2 regions of the Aeromonas sp. FDAARGOS 1409 genome follow, and region 1 is predicted to be linked to the other one. Evidence: riboswitches for the same ligand, from Rfam matches in the RefSeq annotation. Region 1 holds a riboswitch; the other holds the start of a gene.
The links. A riboswitch is a leader RNA that binds a small molecule or an ion and turns the genes downstream of it on or off. The one in region 1 is predicted to bind cyclic di-GMP.
Positions count from the first base shown of each region.

Region 1 (7,760 bases):
CAAGTACGATCCCGAGCGGGCCAACGCCCCCTATGTGATCGCCAAGGGGGTGGACGGCATGGCGGAGCGGATCCGCGAGGTGGCCAGGCAGCACGACAAGATGGTGATGAGCCTGCCCGAGCTGACCCGGGCCATCTATTACTCCACCCGGGTGGATCAGGAAGTGCCGGCGGGTCTCTACACCGCGGTCGCCTTTGTATTGAACCATGTATTGCAGCTACGGGCCTATGAGGCTGGCAAGGGCAGGAAACCCAACCCCCTTGCTCCCTTGCACGTGCCGCCCGAGTTACGTCAACCTGAGAGGTAAGTTGTGAACTGGCGTGTATTGACCCAATCCTATACAGCTATCCCCATGATGCTGCTGGCCATCCTGGCGATGATGATACTGCCTCTGCCCGGCTGGCTGCTGGATGCCCTGTTCACCTTCAACATAGTGCTGGCGGTGCTGGTGCTGCTGGTCTCGGTCTCGGCGCGCCGACCGCTCGACTTCTCCGTGTTCCCGACCGTGCTGCTGGTCGCCACCCTGATGCGGTTGTCCCTCAACGTCGCCTCCACCCGGGTGGTGCTGCTGCACGGTCACGAGGGGCATGAGGCTGCCGGCAAGGTCATCCAGGCCTTCGGCGAGGTGGTGATCGGCGGCAACTACGTGGTGGGTCTGGTGGTCTTCGTGATCCTGATGATCATCAACTTCGTGGTGATCACCAAGGGGGGAGAGCGGATCTCCGAAGTCTCCGCCCGCTTCACCCTGGACGCCATGCCGGGCAAGCAGATGGCCATCGACGCCGACCTCAACGCGGGCACCCTGGATCAGCACCAGGCCCGGGCAAGGCGGGAAGAGATCGCCCGGGAAGCGGACTTCTACGGCGCCATGGACGGGGCCTCCAAGTTCGTCCGTGGTGATGCCATCGCCGGCCTGCTGGTGCTCATCATCAACCTGGTGGGGGGGCTGGCCATCGGCATCTTCCAGCACTCCCTGCCGGTCTCCGATGCGTTCCGTATCTATGCCCTGCTCACCATAGGTGACGGCCTGGTCGCCCAGATCCCCTCCCTGCTGATGTCCACCGCGGCGGCCATCATAGTCACCCGCGTGAGTGACGAGGGGGAGATGTCGGATCAGGTCGGCCAGCAGATCCTGGCCTCGCCCAGGGTCATCTATACGGCGGCGACCATCATGCTGATCCTGGGCCTGGTGCCCGGCATGCCCATGCTGGCCTTCCTCAGCTTTGCCGCCGTGCTGGCCTGGACCGGCTGGAGCGTCAGCAAGCGCCGGGTGGCGGATCCGGCGCTGGATGCGGCCGAGGCGCTGACGCGGCAGATGGTGCAGCCGGAGCCCCAGGGGCTGGACTGGCAGGATCTGCCCCCGGTGGACAGCGTCGCCATCGAGCTGGGTTACCGGCTGGTGCCGCTGGCGGAGGCGGACAAGGGGGCCGAGTTGCTCGCCCGGGTGCGCGGCATACGCAAGACGCTCTCCGAACAGTATGGCTTCCTGCTGCCCGAGATCCGGGTGCGCGACAACCTGCAACTGCAGCCGGATCAGTACCGCATCAAGCTCTCCGGCATCGCCCTGGCCTCGGGCAATGTGGATTGCCAGCGGCTGATGGCCATCAGCAGCGGGGAGACCTATGGTGCCCTGGACGGCGAGCTGACCCAGGATCCCGCCTACGGCATGAACGCGGTCTGGATCTCCCCCGACAACAAGGCCAAGGCCCTCAACCTGGGCTACTCGGTGGTGGATTCCGCCACCGTCATCGCCACCCATGCCAGCAAGCTGCTCAGGGAGCAGCTCGACGGGTTGTTCGGCCATGACGAGGTGGGCAAGCTGGGCCAGCATCTCGCCACCCAGTCTCCCCGGCTGGCGGAGGAGCTCAACCTGGCCCTGACCCAGATGCAGCAACTGCGGGTCTTCCGCCAGCTGCTCAAGGAGCAGATCAGCCTCACCGACATCCGCACCATAGCCACCACCTTGCTGGATGCGAGCGAGCTGACCAAGGATCCCGTCCTGCTGGCGTCCGATGTGCGCTGCGCACTGAAGCGCCAGATCGTCAGACAGGCGATAGGGTCCCGCGACGTGCTGGAGGCCTTCACCCTGGATGACCGGTTGGAGCAGACCCTGCTGACGGCCATGAGCCAGTCACAGCAGCAGGGCAAGATCCAGTTGGACAGCTTCCCGGTGGATCCCCAGCTGCTGGCGCAGTTGCAGCAGAACATGCCGCTGGTGAAGGAGCAGTTGCAGCAGCAGGGCCATGCCCCGGTGCTGGTGGTCATGCCCCAGCTCAGGCCTCTGATCGCCCGTTATGCCCGCTCCTTCTCGAAAGGGCTCAAAGTGCTCTCTTATAACGAGATTCCGGAAGAATTGCGGGTCGAGGTGATTGGGACCCTGGGCTGAAGTTGAATTGCCTTATTTCTTGCCGGTAGGAAGATACTATTCCGTATACCTGCTTGAATTGTCATATAAAGCCGTTATGATGTGACGGCTTTTGACGCGACACAGACTGACAGTGAACATAAAATATAAAAAGTGTCAGATGTGTCTCATGGCTTGAAGGATCACAAAGCCATGCCATCCAAATACGGGTCGTCGCATGATAAAGGCAAACTGTACTGAAAAGTCAGGACGCAAAGCCTCCGGTCTAACAGCATTGATGCTAATGATAGCGGGGTTGCCAAGGCCATGATTCTCGCCTTGTTTTTATGCAGATATAGGGCAGGTGCTCAATTAAGAAGCGCCGCTCTGTCTTTGTATGTCTTAATTTTCAGGTGTCAGTTCTGTTGATTGATTCATGTGCAATCACAGGTTCGAGATAATATGGTTTCTGATATTTCTATCAAGGAAAATTCAATATCGGTCGATATTGAAACCCATGCGAATTTATTATTTGTGTCCCCACGGTCATCAAATGGAAACCATATTGGGCAAATATTGTTGAATGCCGGCTATCGAATTTCCTGTCTGGATTCTGTGATGCAGGCCAAACAATTTATTTCGAACCATTGCGTCGATCTCATCCTGCTCGACATGGCGGTCATGACCGAGGCCGGGCCTGCCATGGTGCAGACGCTGGCGGGAACCGACTGCGTCATCCTGGTCAACGAGCACCAGGCCTATCTGGCGGCCGAGGCCATGCGGGCCGGCGCCATCGACTACATCATCAAGCCCTTCAGCCAGCGACAGATCCTCGATGTGGTCAGGGGGGCCCTGCGCCTGCGCCAGGCCATCCCCAACCTGATCGCCACCTCCCCCCAGAGCCTGCAGGTGCTGCAGCTCGCCAGGCGGGCGGCCAAGACCTCGGCCACCATCCTCATCGGCGGCGAGTCGGGGACGGGCAAGGAGCGGCTGGCCCGCTACATCCACGAGATGTCCAGCCGGGCGGCCAAACCCTTCGTGGCCATCAATTGTGCGGCCATCCCCGAGGCCATGCTCGAATCCATTCTCTTTGGCCACAGCAAGGGGGCCTTCACCGGGGCGACGGCCAGCCAGCAGGGCAAGTTCGAATTGGCCCAGGGCGGCACCCTGCTGCTCGACGAGATCTCCGAGCTGCCGCTGGCGCTGCAGGCCAAGCTGCTGCGGGTGCTGCAGGAGAAAGAGGTCGAGCGGCTGGGCAGCCACCAGGTGATCCCGCTGGATGTGCGGATCATCGCCGCCAGCAACCGGGATCTGAGGGAGCTGGTGCTGCGGGGGGCGTTTCGCGAGGATCTCTTCTACCGGCTCGACGTGCTGCCCATGAGCTGGCCCGCCCTGCGGGAGCGGCAGGACGACATCCTGCCCCTGGCGGAGTACTTCATCGAGCGTCACGCCCCCCAGCAGGGATACCGCCTCGGCGAGAGTGCGCGCAGGCAGCTGCTCTCCTACGACTGGCCGGGCAATGTGCGGGAGCTGGATAACGTCATCCAGCGCGCGCTAATTATGGCTCGCGGATTGCATATTCAGGCCGTCGATCTGATGCTGCCCCATTACGCCGCCGAAGCCGATCCCCCGCAGCCGCAGACGCTCGCGGCCCCGGAGGGGCTCAACGAGACCAAGCGGTATGCCGAATTTCAATTCGTCCTTGAGACGTTGCGCCGTTTCCGTGGTCACCGGACACGCACGGCCGAGGCCCTCGGGATGACGACCCGGGCACTTAGATACAAGCTGGCTGCCATGCGCGAGCAGGGCATCGATGTCGAGCAGCAGATACAAAACTAAGGGATAACCGAGTGAAGATTGAGATGATGTCATCACAGGTGACGCTCCTGCAGCAGATGCAGGAAATGCAGCGAGTCGCCAGCCAAACCCCTTCCATCGAGCCGAACGAGGCGTCTGCCGTCTCGTTCAGCGACGCCATGCGCGACGTCGTCGGCCGCGTTAACGAGCAGCAGAATATCGCCTCCAGGCTGATGACCGCCGTCGACGCCGGTCAGAGCGACGATCTGGTGGGGGCCATGGTGGCCAGCCAGAAGGCAGGCCTCAGTTTTTCCGCCCTGATGCAGGTGCGCAACAAACTGATGACCGGCTTCGATGACATCATGCGCATGCCGCTCTGAGGGTAGGTCATGACTGAACTGGTATCATCCTCGCCGGGGGCGTCCGGCTCCCTGATCGCCCGGGTACAGGAAGGGATGCGCAACTGGCGCACCCTGTCGCGGGACAACAAGTCCATCCTCACCATCGCCCTGCTGGCCGCCGTGGTCGCCGCCACCATAGTGGTGATCCTCTGGACCTCCAGCAAGAACTATGTGCCCCTCTACGGCAAGCAGGAGCTCTACGACACCGCCAACATCATGGAGATGCTGGAGAAGGAGCAGGTGCCTTTTCGGCTGGAGAAGAGCTCGGGCCAGATCCTGGTGCCGGAGAGCCAGCTGGCCCACGTGCGTATGGCGCTGGCGGCGCGGGGGGTCCGGGCGGCCATGCCGGCGGGCCTGGAGGGGCTGGACAATGTCACCGGCCTCGGCACCAGCGAGTTCATGGAAGGAGCGCGCTACCGCCATGCCCTGGAGGGAGAGCTGGCCAGAACCATCATCTCCCTCGACGCGGTGCGTAGTGCCCGGGTGCATCTGGCCATCCCGAAGCGGACCCTGTTCGTCGGCCGTGACGAGGAGAAGCCCAGCGCCTCCGTGATGCTGGATCTGCAACCCGGGCAATCCATGGAGCCGGGCCAGGTGGAGGCGATCGCCAACCTGGTGGCGGGCAGCATCTCCGGCATGAAGCCCGGCGCCGTGACCGTGGTGGATCAGGCGGGCCAGCTGCTGAGCGCCGAGCTGGGGGACAAGGCCGGGTTCGGCAAGCAGAGCGTCCAGCAGATGGAATACGTGCGCAAGCTGGAGCAGTACATCCGCCAACGCGCCAATGACATGCTCTATCCCATGCTGGGCACCGGCAACTTCCGGGTGCAGATCGCCGCAGACGTCAACTTCAATGCGGTGGAGGAGACCCAGCAGCAGCTGGATCCCAATGGTGTGGTGACCAAGGAATCCAACAAGTCCGACAAGACCATAGATGCCCTGGCCCTCGGCATCCCGGGGGCCCTCTCCAACCGCCCCCCGGAAACGGCGCCCCAGACCGATCAGGCCGCCACCGAGGAGAACAAGGCACAGGAGCCTGCCAAGAACGACACCCGCACCGAGCGGCAGGAGGTCAGCAAGCAGTATGAAAACAGCCGCACCATAGTGCATACCCGCTACCAGCAGGGGCGGCTGGAGCGGATGAACGTCTCCATCCTGCTCAATCAGCAGATCGGCCCCAAAGGGGGCTGGAGTGCCGAGCAACTGGAACAGATCCGCCAGATGGTGGAACGCTCGGTGGGCTTCGACAGCGCCCGTGGCGACCAGATCAGCCTGCAGGTGTTCGATTTCACCGGTGCCGAGCCGGTGACACCGCCGGAGTCGAGCTGGCTGGAGACCCCCTACTGGCAGGATTCCCTGCGCTATCTGGTGGGCGGCCTGCTGGGGCTGACCCTGGTGTTCTTCGGCATTCGTCCCCTGGTCAAGCACCTGGTGCGCACCCAGCAATATCCTGATGCCGAGGCCGGACAGGAGCCGGACGAGGAGCAGGAACCCAGCATCGGTCTCGCCATGCGGCGGGAGGGCGATGAGGATCACGAGGTGCCGGCCTCCGGCAAGGGCCTGCAACAGGCTGAATACAGGCTGGAGCCCCAGTTCTCCTCCCTGGATCTGGAGGCGCTGCCGGAGCCGGGCTCCGAGCTGGAGGTCCAGCTCAAGCACCTGCAACTGCTGGTGGACAAGGACACCGCCCGGGTGGCGGAAGTGGTCAGACAATGGGTGAGCGGCAATGAGCAACGGTAATCTGAATCAGAACGCGGTCGACATCGACATCGACAACCTCGAGAAGGCCGCCATCCTGCTGCTGAGCATGGGCACCGAGGCGGCCGCCAAGGTGATGCAGAAGCTGTCGCGGGACGAGGTGCAGCGCCTCATCTCCAAGATGGCCGGCCTCTCCGGCGTGAGCTCGATCGAAGCCAAGTGGACCCTGCAGCAGTTCTTCACCCAGTATCGCGAGCAGAGCGGCATCGGCAGCGCCTCCCGGGAATACCTGGAGCAGACCCTGGATCTGGCCCTCGGCCAGCGCCTCTCCCGCAGCCTGCTCGACAGCCTCTACGGGGATGCGATGAGCCAGGACATCCAGCGCCTGCAATGGGTGCCGGCGGATGTGCTGGCCCGCTTCTTCCGCAACGAACACCCCCAGATGCAGGCGGTGCTGCTCGCCTTCCTGCCGCCCCAGACCGCCTCGGCCGTGCTCGATGCCCTGCCGGGCTCGGTCCACGACGATCTGCTGGTGCGGGTTGCCAGCCTCAGCTCGGTCAGCGAGCACGTGCTGGGGGAGCTGCGGCTGACCCTGGATCGCTGCCTCGCCTATGTGGCCGACCAGTCCGGCGCCAAGGTCAACGGGGTGCGCCAGGTGGCCGACATCCTCAACCGCTATCAGGGCAACAAGGAGCAGATGCTCACCCTGCTGCGGGAGCACGATGGCGAGATGGCCCTCGAGATCGAGAAGAACATGTTCGACTTCATGGCCCTGCGTCGCCAGAGCGACGACACCCTGCAGCGCCTGGTGCAGGAGCTGCCGGCGGATCTGCTGGCGCTGGCCCTGAAGAACACCGAGGCCGGTTTCCGCAAGGTGGTGCTGGGGGCCATGCCGAAGCGAATGGCGCAGGCGCTGGAGGCCCAGATCCAGGATCAGGGCAGCGTCTCCCTGCGCAAGGTGGAGCAGGCCCGGGAAGAGGTGATGAAGCTGGTGCGGGAACTGGTGGAGCAGGGCGAGATCGAGTTCCAGCTGTTCGAAGAGCCCACCGTCAGCTAACAGGAGACAGGCATGAGTCAGCATGTTCGCAAACTGGCGGCCGGGGCCACCCGTCTCTACCGTTTCCCGGCGCTGGGACAGAGCGGGGAAGAGGCCAGGAGCCAGCAGGAAGAGTTCGAATACGGCTATCAGCAGGGGCTGGAGCAGGGGCAGGCCGAAGGGTACCAGTCCGGCTACCAGCAGGGGCTGGCCAGCGGCCTCATCGAGGGGGAAGCCAAGGGGCTGCAGCAGGGACAGGTGCGCGGCCTGGCCCAGGGGCTGACCGAGGGGCGCGCCGCCTTCGATCAGGCCATGATCCCCTTCGCCAGGTTGCAGCAGCAGTGGGAGTCCCTGACCCGGGCCCGGATGCTGGAGCAGAAGGCCCTGGTGGCCCAGCTGGTCGCCCAGGTGGCCAGGCGGGTGATCCAGGCCGAATTCACCCTCAATCCCCAGCAGGTGCTCCATCAGGTGGAGCAGGCCATGGCCA
Region 1 is NZ_CP077395.1:891,956-899,715, reverse strand. It holds gene flhB (flagellar biosynthesis protein FlhB) at 1-307, shown strand, start outside; gene lfhA (lateral flagellar biosynthesis protein LfhA) at 311-2,386, shown strand; cyclic di-GMP riboswitch class I at 2,581-2,668, shown strand; gene lafK (lateral flagellar response regulator transcription factor LafK) at 2,921-4,183, shown strand; gene lfiE (lateral flagellar hook-basal body complex protein LfiE) at 4,195-4,521, shown strand; gene fliFL (lateral flagellar M-ring protein FliFL) at 4,531-6,279, shown strand; gene fliGL (lateral flagellar motor switch protein FliGL) at 6,266-7,294, shown strand; gene lfiH (FliH/SctL family protein) at 7,307-7,760, shown strand, end outside.

Region 2 (7,760 bases), 1.4 Mb from region 1:
TGAAGAAAGAATTTGGGGTTATAGCTCAGCTGGGAGAGCGCTTGCATGGCATGCAAGAGGTCCGCGGTTCGATCCCGCGTAGCTCCACCATTATTTGCAGTAACGGACAATCGGCCGCCAGAACCCATTGTCTAATGAAGAAAGAATTTGGGGTTATAGCTCAGCTGGGAGAGCGCTTGCATGGCATGCAAGAGGTCCGCGGTTCGATCCCGCGTAGCTCCACCATATAGAAGGCCACCGCATTGCGGTGGCCTTTTTCTTTTCGCCTCCATCTTCCTTTCCTCTTCGTCGTAACAAAGCCCGCACTGCGGCGGGCTTTTGGTTCATGCCGGTTCGGCATCAGCCGTGACGACGACGCCAGGCCAGCGGCAGCAGCGCCAACAGCAGGACGCCCAAGGCGCCGCCACCGCCCTTGCTCGCTTCCCTGAGCCTGAGGTCGACGATGATGGGGTCGTGGTCGGAGGCGCTGAACGGGTTGTCCGACTTGATCATGTCACCGGTGAAGCCACGACCGTACTCGAACAGGTTGCTCTCGTAGGAGTTGATGTGCCAGTCGGCCACGGCCACCACCTTGTTCGCCAACGCCGGGTTGGCGAGGGCGTAGTCCAGGGTGCCGAGCTCGGCCTCGTAGCTGTAGGAGATGGCCTTCTCCTGGTTGAACCTGACGTTCAGGTCCACCAGACCATAGCCCTTGCCCACCTCCTGGCCGATGGGCTCATACGCCTGCTCGCCGAGGAAGGTGTGGGAGGCGGAGCGGATCTTGCGATCGCTGCTGGCCGGCGCATAGTCGGTCAGCACCCGGATGGGATCCTCCTTGGCATAGGAGTTGAAGTCCCCCACCAGCAGCACCTGGCCCGGCAGCTTGCTCACCGCCTCCCCCAGCACCTTGGCGGCGCTGACCCGAAACTCGGTGCACTTGCCCTGCAGATCCGCAGGCTCGCTCTTGCCATCCCCGTTCTCGTAGCAACCCGAACCCTTGGATTTCAAATGGTTGACCACCAGGGTCAGGGGATCCTTGCTACCCGTTACGGTGAAGCGCTGCACCAGGGAGTCACGCTGGCCGGCAGTCCTGGCGACGCCGCCCGTGGTGTAGCGCTGCTCGGGCAGCTGGATCACGCTGGCATCGCCGCTCGGGGTGAGCAGGGCGGGGCGGTAAATCATGGCCACCATGATGGCGTCGCCGCCAAAGAAGCGATCCTCCGTGAGCAGGGCCTTGGGCAGGGTGACGAAGGCGTAGTGCTTACTCACCTCCTTTTGCCGGGTGTTGAGGCTCTCCACCAGATCGTGGAGGGCGGCGTGCTCGTCGAAGCCGTTGTTCTCCATCTCCATCAGGCCGAGCAGGTCGGCGTCCATCTCGGTGATGGCGCTGACGATCTTGGCGCGCTGCAACTGGAACTCCTCCAGGCTCTTGGCGCCGCGGTTGCAGCCCTTGGCGCTGTCCGCGTCCGCCTGATCCGCGCAGAGCACGTTGAGGGCGCCCCCCACGCTGGAGTGGCTGGTGAAATAGTTGAGCACGTTGAAGCTGCCGATGCGCAGGTCGGTGCCATTGGCGCGGGCCGGTGCGCCCTGGCGGTCGTTCTCGTCGGTGCGCAGCAGATCCCCCGCCGTGATGCGCTGATCCTTGGGCACTATCAGGCGGTACTCGTCATGGCTGTAACCCACCAGGGCTTCCAGATTGACCGGGGCATCGCCGATGCGCAGGTAACCCTGCTCCGGCTCCCAGGCGGGCAACCAGGGCAGCTTGCCGTTGGCGGCCTTGAAGTCCGACTCGAGGAAGACGCGGTTGCCCGCATTGGCCTCGGCCAGCGCCACGGCCTCGGGGCTGCTCGCCACATGGAGCTGGGTCGGCTTCATCAGCGGGGCGCCGTGGGCGAGCACCAGGTTGTTGCGCCGGGCGGCATAGTCGTAGCTGAAGTTGCGGCTTACCTTGAGCGCGCTGCCCCCATCGAGGCGCACCCGCATCCCTTCGTGACGCTCCAGGGCCCGGGCCAGGGTTTCCCCCTCCAGCACCCGCAGTGCCGTGGCGGCGGGGGCGGGGGCGGCGCCCTGGGCCAGGGTTGTCAGGCGCGGTGTGCTGCCATCAAACAGGGGCTTGAGCTGGGTGTGACCATGATACTCCTCGACCTTGGCCTCCAGACAGACCAGGGCGCCCGGCTGGATGTCCGGGTACTTGCTGGCGAAGTTCTTGTCATTGAGGTAGACGAAGATGCCGTCCGACGTCTCGAGGTTGCCGTCCCCCTGCACATCCAGCAGGTAGAAGCCCTTGTTGAGACTCTCGCCAAGGGCGGAGACCACGGCCCTGACCGAGACGCTGCCGGGGCTTTCGAACTGATCGTCAGGGACGAGGGGGCTCTTGTCGCCGCTGCCCTGGATGGCGGGGATGGGGGTGAGGGCACTGTCGGCCGGGCAACTGAAGCCCGCGGCATGGAGAGACGGGGACGCGAGGGCGAGCCCCACTGCCAGCGACAGCAGGGTAGGTGTTCCTTTCATGGGGATTCCTTTTTTTATTTTTGCCAGTGTTTCCATAGCCTTGGCCTCTTGGCCAAGGGCGCGCATTGTCACATTTCTGGCTGCTCTGACCAGTGAGGGAGCGCACATTATAAGGAGACAAAGGAGCCCATCTGCCATTTTTTGACATGGCTAACAGTTTGATATTGATGAGTTATTTGTTATTTGTCCGGTGGGTGAAAAGTGTGAAGCCGCCGGCATTCACATATTTTCCTTCGAGAATAAAGATTGAGCCGTTGTCACTTGCTTCCTATACTCGGGCTGTTCCTCACGGAACCCAGGCAAAGGGCAAACCGGCAGCGATGTCGGGACGCAAAGCCTCCGATCTGACCCACGTGGGCCAGACAGCGGGGTTACCCAGGGTGACTTGAGGGTCTGTGGCCCGTCCATGGCCTGTTGTCGTTCCCTTGTTCCCTGTTGCGATTGCGCTTTTCCCGGTGTTGAAGCCAAGACAAAACAAGGATGACAACAATATGCAACAGATCTTGAGGCCCAGCAGGCTCGCCATGCTGGTCGCCCTTGCGGCCGTCCCTGCCTGGGCGCAGGCCGCCTATCCCGCCTATCAGGCCGGCACCGCCTACCAGGCTGGCGACATCGTCAGCAACGCAGGCGCCCTCTATGAATGCAAGGAATTCCCCTACTCCGGCTGGTGCGGCGCCTCGCCCTACCACTATGCCCCCGGGGTGGGCGTGGTCTGGGCAGATGCGTGGAGGCTCTATGGCGGCGAAGTGCCGCCACCGGCCCTGGTCGTCGCCATCGGCTCCCCTGCCGTGGGCAGCAGCGTCAGCGAAGGGGCAAGCGTCGCGCTGGCGGTCACCCTGAGCGGCCCGGTCACGGCGCTCGCCCGGGTGGAATACCTGGTCGACGGCACCCTGGTTGCCACGGCGAACGCCTCCCCCTGGAGTGCCAGCTGGTCTGCCGTCGGTGTGGGCAATCACGCCCTCAAGGCTCGGGCGCTGGACAAGGACGGCAAGGTGCTGAGCGAGGCGGACTCCAGCTTCAAGGTCGCCGCCGTGGTCGCGCCCGAGGCGCCCAGGGCGAGCATCGCGAGCCCCGCCGCCGGTGCCAGGGTGACTCTGGGCCGTGCCCTCACCGTGAGCGGCAATGTCACCGACGCCAACGACGACGTCGCCAGGGTCGAGCTGTTCGTGAATGGCCAGAAGGTGGGCGAGGACACCAGCGCTCCCTGGCAACTGAGCTGGACGCCCCAGAGCAAGGGGCTGGCCGGTCTCAAGCTGGTGGCGACCGACAAGACCAATCTCTCCGGGGAGTCGGCCCAGGTCGATGTGCAGGTGGAAGAGGCCGCGCTGCCCCCCACCGGCGGCAACCTCTCCTGCGACGTGCGCCAGATCTACCGCGCCGACGGCAGCGAGTGCATGGGGGATGACCACGGCCGCCGCGTCATCGGCTATTTCACCTCCTGGCGCACCGGCAAGAACGGCCTGCCCGCCTACCTGGTGAGCGACATCCCCTGGGACAAGATCACCCACATCAACTACGCCTTCGCGGCGGTGGATGAGCAGAGCCACACCATCAAGGTGGATGACGCCGCCACCAAGCTGACCTGGAACGGGGTGCCGGGCGCCGAGATGGATCCGGAGTTCGCCTATCAGGGTCACTTCAACCTGCTGTCCAAGTACAAGAAGCAGTACCCGGACGTGAAGACCCTCATCTCCGTCGGGGGCTGGGCCGATACCCGCGGCTTCTACGCCGCCACCACCAAGGGCGACTGCTCGGTCAACACCGCCGGCATCAACGCCTTTGCTGACTCGGCCGTAGGCTTCATCCGCCAGTACGGCTTCGATGGGGTGGATATCGACTACGAGTACCCCACCTCCATGAAGGATGCGGGCAACCCCAACGACTTCCCGCTCTCCAACCAGTGTCGCGGCAAGCTCTTTGCGAACTATGAAGTGCTGATGAAGACCCTGCGCAACAAGCTCGACAGCGCCGGGACCGAGGACGGTCGCAAGTACATGCTGACCATCGCCTCGCCGGCCTCGGCCTACCTGCTGCGCGGCATGGAAAACTTCCAGGTCACCCAGTACCTCGACTACGTCAACCTGATGACCTATGACTTCCACGGTGCCTGGAACCACTTCGTCGGCCACAACGCCGCCCTGTTCGACAACAAGGCGGATCCCGAGCTGGCCCAGTGGGGGGTCTACACCCAGGCCCAGTTTGGCGGCATCGGCTATCTCAACTCCGCCTGGGCGGCCCACTACTTTCGTGGCGCCCTGGCGGCGGGCAAGATCAACATAGGGGTGCCCTATTACACCCGCGGCTGGCAGGGGGTCACCGGTGGCACCCACGGCCTGGGTGGCAAGGCGGCGCTGCCGAGCCAGAGCGATTGCCAGCCGGGCACCGGTGGCAGCACCATCCCCTGCGGCAACGGGGCGGTGGGCATCGACAACATCTGGCACGACCTTGACAAGAACGGCAAGGAGATAGGCGGCGGCGCCGTGCCCATGTGGCACGCCAAGAACCTGGAGCACGCGGCCAGCCTCGGCATCACCACTCTGCCGAGCTACGGTCAGGCCTGGGGTCTGGATCCCAACAACCCGGCCCACGTGATGCAAGGCCAGTATGTGCGTTACTACGACGACAAGGCCCATGCGCCCTGGCTCTGGAACGAGCAGAAGAAGGTGTTCCTCTCCACCGAAGATGAAGAGTCCATGGGTCACAAGCTCGACTACATCGTCAAGCGCGGCCTGGGCGGCGTCATGTTCTGGGAGATGGCGGGGGACTATGACTTCGATGCCGCGAAGAACGAGTACGTGATGGGCAGCACCCTCACCAGCCTCGCCTACGAGAAGTTCAGCAAGGCCGACAAGGCGGCCCTGAAGCAGAATGATCTGCCGGCTCCGGCCGCCCAGCTCGACATCGGCGTGAGCCTCTCCGGCTTCAAGGAAGGGGACTCCAACTACCCGATCAACCCGACCCTCAAGCTCACCAACAGGTCGACCCAGACCATTCCGGGCGGCACCCGCATCGAGTTCCTGGTGCCCACCTCCACCTCCGACACCATCACCGACCAGAGCGGCATGGGGCTGAAGGTGGTGGAGAGCGGCGGCAACCAGAACTCGGACGGCATCGCGAGCGAGAAGGACTTCCACAAGGTGGCCCTGACGCTGCCGGCCTGGAAGGCTTGGGCGCCGGGCACCGACGTGGAAGTGGCCATGACCTACTACCTGCCGGCCGCCGGCGTGCCGAGCGGCATGCGCCTGATTGCCGGCAGCCAGACCATAGGCCTGAAGTCCGACTTCCCGGCCCTGGCCGAGGCGGTGCTGGGCAGCAGTGGGGGGGACGGCGGCAGCGGTGGCACCACCTGCGCCAGCCAGAACGTCAACCCGGCGGACTACAACGCCTATCCGACCTGGCCACGCGGGGATCACGCCAACGGCACCGACCGCATGACCCACAACAAGGGGGTCTGGCAGGCGAACTGGTGGACCAGCAGCGAACCCAAGGCGGGCGACGGCAGCTGGAAGCTGGTGTGCAACTACTGAGTTGTCCCGGCTGCTATACCAGCAGCGAACTCAGAGCGGGTGACGGCAGTTGGAAGCTGGTGTGCAACTACTGAGTTGTCCCGGCTGCTGTACCAGTAGCGCACTCAGAGCGGGTGCCGGCAGTTGGAAGCTGGTGTGCAACTACTGAGTTGTCCCGGCTGCTGTACCAGCAGCGAACTCAGAGCGGGTGCCGGCAGTTGGAAGCTGGTGTGCAACTACTGAGTTGTCCCGGCTGCTGTACCAGCAGCGAACTCAGCGCGGGTGACGGCAGTTGGAAGCTGGTGTGCAACTACTGAGTTGTCCCGGCTGCTATACCAGCAGCGAACTCAGAGCGGATGACGGCAGTTGGAAGCTGGTGTGCAACTACTGAGTTGTCCCGGCTGCTGTACCAGCAGCGCACTCAGAGCGGGTGACGGCAGTTGGAAGCTGGTGTGCAACTACTGATGACAGGTTGAGGGGGCAATCCCCTCTCAACGCAACGACCCAATCCGGAGCCCAGGCTCCGGATTTTTTTTGCGCCCTGTGTAAGGAGGGGAGGGGTGAAAAGGGCAGGGGGCCATAAAAAAGACCGCTCCGAAGAGCGGCCAATTGCCACCAAGGCAATCTGCGGGGCGAACCCCATTGTGAATGGGCAGTCGCCATGGGCGGATTCTTGCCCATGGCGTGCCGGTTTATTGAGTGACGGCGCCGCCCTGCTGCTCCTTCAGGAAGCTGATCCAGGGGGTGGCGCGGCCACTGACGTTGCCATTCTGGGCGGCCTGGGTGAAGGCGTTGAGCGCCTCCTTGGGCTTTTGCTGCTCAAAATAGGCGACCCCGGTCAGGAACTTCAGATCCGCCCGCTGCTCGCCGCTGGCGTTGGCGGCAGGCTTGGCGGCGAAGGCCACCAGATCCTGGTAGCGCTTGCTCTGGATCATCATGCGCGCCATCTTGAGCTGCAGCTCGGCATTGGGGGCCAGCTTGTAGGACTTGGCCAGGGTGTCGATGGCCGGGTCCAGCTCCTTGGCCTGATGCCAGTAGTTGGCGAGCGTCTTGTAGTTGGCCGCGGTGCTCTCGATGGTCCCCTCCTTCATGGCCTTCTCCATCACGCGGGCGGCGCGGTGGGGAATGCCGGCGAAGGCGAGGTAGTTGGCCAGACGCTGCAATTCGGCCGCCTCGGTCAGCATGCCGAGGTTGTAGGCCCCTTCCAGCGCCGCCAGCGCCTTGCCATCGTTGCCCGCTTGCATATGCATGGCCGACAGCTGGGTCCAGTACTTCTTCTTCTCCGGATAGCGGTCGACCAGCGCGGTGAGCACCTCGGTGGCCGGCTTGTACTGTTTCAGCTCGTAGTGGGCCGCCATCTTCAGCAGGTACCAGGACTCAGGCGCCTTGCCCGCAGAGAGCTTGATCGCGCTGTCCACCGCCGGAATGGCTTCCCGGTACTGCTTGAGCTGCACATGGGCGTTGGCCAGGGTGATGTAGGCGTGCGGGGTCGGTTTCTCGTCCTTGCCGAGGTTCGCGAACCACTCCTTCATGGTGCTGATGGAGCCCTTGAAGTTCCCCTCGGCCATGTAGAGCTGGGCCAGGTTGTAGCGCACCTGCTGGGCCACCGGGGGCGGCAGGCCGCCGGTGGCGATGGCGTCGGCGAAGTACTTGGTCGCCTGACCGTACTTCTCCTGCTGGGCGGCCACGAAGCCCAGGGTCTGCAGAATGACCCCCTTGTCGTAGACCCGCTCGCCTGCGCCGGACAGCGCCTCCTGCAGCTTG
Region 2 is NZ_CP077395.1:2,296,118-2,303,877, forward strand. It holds tRNA gene I6L39_RS10950 (tRNA-Ala) at 15-90, shown strand; tRNA gene I6L39_RS10955 (tRNA-Ala) at 150-225, shown strand; gene I6L39_RS10960 (ExeM/NucH family extracellular endonuclease) at 340-2,490, opposite strand; cyclic di-GMP riboswitch class I at 2,786-2,869, shown strand; gene I6L39_RS10965 (glycosyl hydrolase family 18 protein) at 3,015-6,017, shown strand; gene I6L39_RS10970 (lipopolysaccharide assembly protein LapB) at 6,689-7,760, opposite strand, start outside.
Region 2: another riboswitch for cyclic di-GMP. It lies ahead of I6L39_RS10965 (glycosyl hydrolase family 18 protein); the one in region 1 lies ahead of lafK (lateral flagellar response regulator transcription factor LafK).